Regions from separate parts of the Stutzerimonas sp. LR2 genome, predicted to be linked through region 1. Evidence: riboswitches for the same ligand, from Rfam matches in the RefSeq annotation. Region 1 holds a riboswitch; the other holds the start of a gene.
The links. A riboswitch is a leader RNA that binds a small molecule or an ion and turns the genes downstream of it on or off. The one in region 1 is predicted to bind cobalamin.
Positions count from the first base shown of each region.

Region 2: linked by a shared signal. The riboswitch ahead of ACVRRC_RS19090 (TonB-dependent receptor domain-containing protein) and the one ahead of btuB (TonB-dependent vitamin B12 receptor) in region 1 are both predicted to bind cobalamin.

Region 1 covers NZ_JBVTRR010000002.1:172,400-176,303, forward strand. The annotation lists gene ACVRRC_RS07175 (C40 family peptidase) at 1-154, shown strand, start outside; gene nhaD (sodium:proton antiporter NhaD) at 342-1,595, shown strand; gene ACVRRC_RS07185 (metallophosphoesterase family protein) at 1,618-2,421, opposite strand; cobalamin riboswitch at 2,567-2,786, shown strand; gene btuB (TonB-dependent vitamin B12 receptor) at 2,905-3,904, shown strand, end outside.
Region 2 covers NZ_JBVTRR010000005.1:317,283-321,186, reverse strand. The annotation lists gene ACVRRC_RS19090 (TonB-dependent receptor domain-containing protein) at 1-1,637, opposite strand, end outside; cobalamin riboswitch at 1,735-1,951, opposite strand; gene ACVRRC_RS19085 (AAA family ATPase) at 2,058-3,904, opposite strand, start outside.

The DNA.
Region 1 (3,904 bases):
TGCCGGCATCTATGTCGGCCAGGACCGGTTCGTCCACGCGCCTTCGTCCGGCGGCACCGTACGCCTGGACAGCCTGACCGCCAGTTACTGGCAGAAGAGCTACCTCGGCGCCAAGCGTGTGCTCGACCACGAGCAACTGGCACGCAATCCCTGAAATCGGCTGTCGTTTCAACGTGCCGGTTCGTCGCCTTTAGTCCTGTTCATATCCTGCAACAGTCTGCGTTTGACATGCGGTGATATCGCTTCGCCGGCCGTTTGGCTACCATGCGCATCCCCAATTCCTCACGTGCGTCGATCCGTCGCGCACAGACCCTTTTCCCACTTCCTCCTTTAGGTGAGTTATGCCTGTATTGCTGACGTACGTGCTGATCGCACTGGCGGTGGCGGCACTGCTTGGTGTCGTGCTCGAAGAAATTACCCATGTGAACAAGGCCAAGGTCACGCTGTTCTTCGGCACCCTGGCCTGGTTGCTGCTGTTCATGTTCGCCCCGGCAGGCGAGGTGCGCGAAACCGTGCTGGAAAGCCTCAACGAGAACATCGCCGAGATTGCCGGCTTGTGGATATTCCTGGTGGCGGCGATGACCTTCGTCGCCTACCTGAACAAGAAGGGCATGATCGAGAACCTGATCTACCTGGTGTTGCCCAAGCGGATCAGCGAGCGGGCCTTGCTGTTTCTCACGGCGACCTTCTGCTTCGTGTTCTCGTCGCTCGCCGACAACATCACCGCGACGCTGGTCTCCATCACGCTCATCCTGTCGTTGCAGCTGGATAGGGCCAAGACCATCAAGTTCGCCACGCTGGTGGTGTTCGCGGTCAACTCCGGCGGCGTTGCGCTGATCACCGGTGACGTCACCACGCTGATGATCTTCCTCGCCGGCAAGGTGGCGATTCTCCAGCTGCTGGCCCTGGCCGTGCCCGCCTTCGTCGCGGTGATGGTGCTGGCGGCGATGCTGTCGATCGGCATGAAGGGCGAAGTGGTGGTGCAGGGCCATCGCAACGATGTACGCGGCGTGGATGTGGCCATCGCGCTGATCTTCCTCTGCACCATTCTGAGCACCATCATCGGCAACTTCCTGTTCCAGATTCCGCCTGTGCTGACCTTCCTCGCCGGGTTGTCGGTGATGTTCCTGGTGGCGCGCTTCTTCAGTGATGACAACGATTCCGACCCGATCCTCGAGTACGTGCGCCAGGTGGAGTTCGAGACGCTGTTCTTCTTCCTCGGCATCCTGCTGCTGGTGGGCATGCTCAAGGAAATCCGCGTGCTCGACGGGCTGGTGCACATTTATGACCAGGTGCCGGCGGTGATGGCCAACTACCTGATGGGGGTGATGTCGGCGGCGATCGACAACGTGCCGCTGACCGCCGCGCTGCTCAAATCCGGGTTGGAAATGGGCGTTGCCGAATGGATGGTGCTGACCTACGCGGTCGGTGTCGGCGGTTCGCTGCTGGTGATCGGTTCGGCCTCCGGTATCGTCGCGATGAGCAAGGTTCCGGGGCTGACCTTCGGCAGCTACCTGCGGCACATGCTCTATCTGTTCGTCGCCTTCAACATCGGTTTTGCCGGCGTTTACCTGATCGGTCTGTCGATAGGCTGATCACCCCGCGCGAGCGCCGGGATCACCAGCTCAGGTTGAAGTGCGAACCCAGCACGAAACGGCCAGCGGAAAGATCCCAGCGCTCGACGCAGACCTTCTTCTCATCGCCCGGGTGCAGTTTCAGCCGGTTGAAGGAGTTCGGCGAGGTGCCGCGCAGGCGAGTGGAGAGCGTGGTGCCGGCCTGCACCATCCAGATTTCGCGGGCGAGCCCGGGATACTGCCTGGACAGCGGCAGCACGTAGGGCAGGTGGATATGCCCGCCCATGACCAGGTCCAGGCCATGCTCTGCCCAGCGCTGCAGCGCGGGTTCGGCGCCGTGCTGCAGGTTGCTCAGGTCGCTCGGCACCATGGCGCCGAACGGCTGATGCGCCACCACGATGCGAATCTTGCCCGGGTCGCTTTCCTCCAGACGCCGCGCCACGCGCTCGACCTGCCGTGCCGTTACCACGCCGTCCTTGTGCCGGCGGGGATGGGTGGTGTTGAGCCCGATCACCAGCATCTGTTCGTTCTCAAAGACCGGCTCCAGATCGTCACCGAAATGCTGGCGGTAATTGCCGTAGGGTGTGAACAGGCGTGCGAAGACGTTGTACAGCGGGATGTCGTGGTTGCCCGGAATCACCAGCGTATCGCCGACGCCATCGGCCTCCAGGCGGCGGACGAAGGCGGCGGCACTGGCGAACTGGCCGCGGCGGGCGCGCTGGGTGATGTCGCCGGAGAACACCAGCAGGTCTGCTCGATGCTCGCGTACATGATCCTCCAGCGCCTGGACCACGGCGGGTTGCTCGGTGCCGAAATGGGTGTCGGAGATCTGCACGATGCTGGTCATGGGCTTGGCTGATGGTCCTGGCTGATGGCTGGCATTGTTGCATTCGAAGCCTTTCGGCGTCCGCCGTTCCAAGCGGCGAGATGCAAGCGGAAATTGCAGAGGCTGCGCGGCAACCTCATGGTTGCGCGATGTTCGACCTTGGACTAACCTCCGCGTCGCCTCAGGTGCCCCCTGGCCTTGTGCCAGACGGGTGAAACAGGGAAGCCGGTCCATTCTCACGAAGATTCCGGCGCTGCCCCCGCAACGGTAGGCGAGTCGAGAAACCGCAACGGCCACTGTGCATGACGCATGGGAAGGCGCGGTTTCGGGATGCCGCAAGGCATACGCTCGCAAGCCCGGAGACCGGCCTGTCGCATTTCACTGACAGTGCGGCGGGCGCTGGGCGGGTGCGTATCCCTCGCGGTATTCACTTCCTTTTGCGGTTCCTCCGTCTGTCTTCGTCGACTTTCAGTCGTGCGGGTGGGCACGACGGAGACCTGAACCTTGACTGGCAAGCCCCGTTTCAAGCCAGCGGCCTATGTGCTGCTCGGCAGTTTTCCCTTTTCCATCGGCCTACTGGCCGCAGCCCCGCTGGACCTCGAACAGCAGGTGGTGACCGCCACCCGTACCGCGCAAACCGCCCAGCAGAGCCTGGCCGCAGTCACCGTGCTGGACCGCGAGCGCATCGAGCGCAGCCAGGCGGCTTCGTTACCCGAGCTGCTCAAGCAGGTGCCTGGCGTTTCGCTGGCCAACAACGGCGGGCCTGGCAAGTCCACCGCGCTGTTCATGCGCGGCACCGAGTCCGACCACGTGCTGGTGATGATCGACGGTATCAAGATCGGCTCGGTGTCCGCCGGCGGGGCGGCCTTGCAGGATCTGCCACTGGAGTTGATTGAACGTATCGAGGTGGTACGCGGCCCGCGTTCCAGCCTGTACGGCTCGGAAGCCATCGGCGGGGTGATCCAGATCTTCACCCGCAAGGGCCAGGGGCAGGGCGTCAAGCCGTTCTTCTCCGCCGGCTACGGCACTCATGACACCTACACGGGCAGCGCCGGCGTTTCCGGCGGCGACGGCCGTGGCTGGTACAGCCTGGGCGTCAGCGGTTCGGACACCGATGGCATCAATGTGAAGTCGGCAGGCACCAGCGGTTATGAAAACGATGCCGATGGCTATCGCAACCTGTCTGCCACGCTTGCCGCCGGCTACCGCTTCGACAATGGCCTGGAGCTGGACGCCAACCTGCTGCAGGCCAAATCGCACAACGATTACGACAGTGTGAACAGCCGACGCACATCTGGCTTCGGCGCCAATGCCGATGGAGAGTCGAAGGTGTTCGGCACGCGCGCGCGCTTCAGCCCACTGGAGCCCTGGCGGGTAACCCTGCAGGCCGGGCGCAGCGAGGACAAGTCCGATGCCTATCAGGACGGGCGATTCAGCTCGCGTTTCGACAGCCGTCGCGACTCGCTGGCCTGGCAGAACGACATCGACATCGCCGCGGGCCACA
Region 2 (3,904 bases), on a different contig from region 1:
CTGACGGCGCGCCAGCCCGCGCCGACCGAGAAGTCACCGAACTGGCGGTCCAGATCCAGGCTTAGCGTGCGCTTGGCGCGACGGGCGAGTGTATGACCGCTATCGCGATCGCGCGGGTCGATCAGACCGGCCGCGAGGCTAGCCTGCCAACCGAACACGTCCTGCCGGAGGGTGGCCTCCAGGCCGTTGATCCGTGCAGTCTGGACATTCTGAGGAATCCAGAAGGCGTCCGAGACGATGGCGTCCTCGATGTCAGTGCGGTACAGCGACAATTCCAGCGACCCGCTGTCGCTATAGCGGTTGCGCCATTGGAGCTCGTAGCTCTTGGATTTTTCGGGCGTAAGGTCCGGGTTTCCGAACAAGGAGTCGTACAGTTCGTTAAATGTCGGGGCGCGGAAGCCCTCGCTGTAGGACACGATCACGTCGTTGCGGGTATCCAGCGGTACGGTTAGCGCCGCGTTCCAGGTGTTCTCGCTGCCGTACTGTTCGTTCTTGTCGTGGCGCAGGCCAATCTCTGTAGAAAAGGCGTTGCCGGTATAGCGGTGCTGGATGAAGGCCGCCTGGTTCCAACGGGAGTCCTGGGCAAAGTCGCTCGAGCTGTGCAGCTGGTCCTCATGCCAATCGGCACCCAGCAACAATTGATGGGCCGGATCGAGCTGAAGTGTATTCACCCAGCTGGCCGAGTCACGATAGGTCGAGTAGCTGAAAAACACATAGTCAGGAGCCAGGGGGCTGTCGTTTCCGGTGTCCCGCTTGTCCTCGCTGTGCCCGACCTCAAGGCGGCTGTTCCAGACATCATTGAGTTTGGCGTCAACGAACCCGGAGATGCTGCTCAACTGGAAATCCACGGTCGGCTGAAAGCCGTCGAAGGTGTCGTCGAACTCAAGTTCGCCTCGCTGATCGAGCGCGCTGATACCCGCCTCGAGCCGATCATTAAAGCGGTGTGCAACGTTCAGACTGAGCGAACGATTGCGGTAAGCGTCGTCATCGCCATTGGCGCCGAAACTATCGCGCGTCGCGTCGATACCTTGGGTTTCATCCATCGCGGCCCCCAGGTTGAAGCGAGTCTGCCCATTCCCACCGGAGAGGTTCAGGCTGCGTTCGAAGGTGCCGTTGCTTCCCGCGCCGAAGCGGACCGCAGGCGCAAGCCCCTGACCGCTGCCTTGGCGGGTGAAGATTTGCACCACGCCGCCGATGGCATCCGAGCCATACAGCGCCGACCGCGGGCCGCGCACGACTTCTATCCGTTCGATCTGATCGGGGCTTAGAAATTCGAGGCTGCTGGTGCCGCTGGAGGTTGCGGCGATGCGCTGACCATCGACCAGAACCAGGGTCTGGGTACCGGAGGTGCCGCGAAGAAACAGGCCGGTTTGGCTGCCTGCTCCGCCTGTGCGGGTGATGCTTACGCCTGGCACACGTTCCAGCAGCTCCGCGACGCTGCGAATCTGCAACCGCTCGATATCATCTCGGTTGAATACAGTGGTTGCCGCCGGGGTCTGGCTGCGTCGCTGTGGTTCGCGGTTTGCGCTGACCACCGTATCGGACAGCTTCAGCGCTTCGTCGCGTGTCAGCTCAGCAGCAAACACCTGCACGCCAGGCAGCAGCGCCACGGCGAGGGCAAGTCGGGACAGTTTCATTCTTGGAATTCCTCAAAAGATCGCAGACTTTTGAGGAGGGCAGGAACAAGCGCGGGGATGACGGGCAGCAGCGCTTGACGGTGCTGCCCTCCGCAACACCAGTCGAATCCGTCAGGCCGGTCTCCGGGCTTTCGACACGCATCACGCTCACCTTCCCATGTCGGAACACAGTGGTTGTCGAGCGGACGGCGATTCCTGAGGATCGCGGTCGATTACCGTTGCGGGGGCAGCGCCGGCCTTGCTCTTCGAGCGCACCGGCTTCCCGTTTAATGCGGACCTTGCGGTCGTGCACACCTGGGCGGATAAGAAAACGCGCGAACCTTACGGCCGATGCTGGCGAAACACAAGCGGACCGATGGCCGCAAGCCTGTCAGCGCCGGGTCTGCGACGGCGGCAAGGTCGCGCCTGAAAGCGCGACCGCTAGGACAGCCCGCCGACGATCTTCAGCCCGCTCTGCCCGTTGCCCTGGCGCTGCACCTGAATCTGCACCGGGATGCGTTCGTGCATCTCGGCCACGTGGCTGATCACTGCCACCTTGCGGCCCTGGGCTTGCAGCGAATCCAGCGCGTCCATGGCGATCTGCAGCGACTCGGGATCGAGGCTGCCGAAGCCCTCGTCGATGAACAGCGATTCGATCCTGAGCTTGCTCGACGCCATCGAGGCCAGGCCCAGTGCCAGGGCCAGCGAGACGAGGAAGGTCTCGCCGCCGGACAGCGAATGCACCGAGCGCAGCTCGTCGCCCATCTCGGTATCCATCACCAGCAGGCCCAGCGGACTTCCGCCGCGCTTGAGCCGATAACGGCGGGCCAGCTGACGCAGCTGCACGTTGGCGTGCTGCACCAGAAGATCCAGGTTGTAGGCCTGGGCGATCTTGCGGAAGGCGCCGCCGTCGCTCGAGCCGATCAGCGCGGCGATACGCCCCCAGCGCTGCATTTCGGCGCGCGCCTCGTCGATCTGTGCCAGCAGCGCGTGGCTCTGGTGGCGGCGCTTGTCGTCGTCGAGCAGCGCGGCCCGGGTTTCGGCGCAGCGCTGCTCGGCCTGTTCGCAGCGGTGCAGCTGTTCGGCATGTGCCTGTTGCAACTGCTCGGCTTCCGGCACTTCGGCCTGTTGCTGCTGGTGGCTGGCCAGCCGATTGAGGCAGCCATCCAGCCGTTCGCGGCAGCGGGTCAGGGTTTCGGCGTTCTGCTGCAGGCGCTGGCGCGCCTCGGCCAGCAACGCGTCGTCCATCTGCAGCAGCTGGGCGAGGGTGGTGTCGTCCAGCGCCGGATGGGCGGTACGCCAGGCGCCCAGTTCCGCGTTCAGCGCGTCGCGTTCCTGCTGCAACTCGGCGTGGCGCTGGCGGCAGTTCTGTTGCTCGCTGTGCAGGCGCGTCAGGCCAAGCTTGCTCTCGTTGAGCTGCTGATCGATCCCGGCCTGGGTTTGCCGCGCAGTCTGGATGGCCGCGTCCAGCTGATGTTGCCAGGCGCTGGCGCTGCTTTGCTCGCCAAGGCTGGTCCGCAGCGCCTGCTGGCAGGCGAGCAGAAGCTTTTCGCGCTCAGCCTGCCGCACGCTGCAGCCTGCCTGTTTCTCCTGACGATGGTGCTGTTGCAACTGTTCGTCGCTGCGGCGCTGCTCGCCCTGGCGAAGCTCCTCGCTCAGCTCGGACTGCGCCTGCAGCTGCTGCAGCCGCGTGGCGATGCTGGCGTCCAGCTGCATAAAGGTCTGCGCCGGGTCTTCGCGCCAGCGCTGCAGTTGCTCGACGGGCAGCAGTTCGGCAAAGGCCGCCAGCTCCTCGTCGAGCTGCTGGCTGTCGCGGGCCAGAGCATCGCGCTGGCGCGCGAGCCGTTGAGTCGCCTCGACACAGGCCTCGCGCGCGGCCTGCCAGGCCTGCTGCAGAGTTTCGCTGCGCTGTTGCAGGGCGAGCAGTTGCTGCTGAAGCTGGCTGGCGCTGGCGATCTGGCCTTTGAGAGTCGTCAGTTGTGTTTCCAACCATTGCGAACGCTCGGCTTCAGGCTGCTCAAGCAATCGTGCGTGCGCGGGCAGAGCGAGCAGGCGCGGCGCCAGGGCCTGCAGCTGCGCGTCGACTTCGCTCTGGCGCTGCTGGGTCTGGCGCAACTGTGTGCTAAGCGCGACATGGCGATCGCGCAGCTCCTGCAGGCGCTGGTCCTGTTGCTGTAATGCCTGACGCGCGCGCTCGGCCTCGCTGTCATCGTGCCGAGCAAGGCTGGCGACCAGTGCATCGGTCTGTTGCCAGGGATGCTCTTGGCTGCCGCAGACCGGGCAGGGCT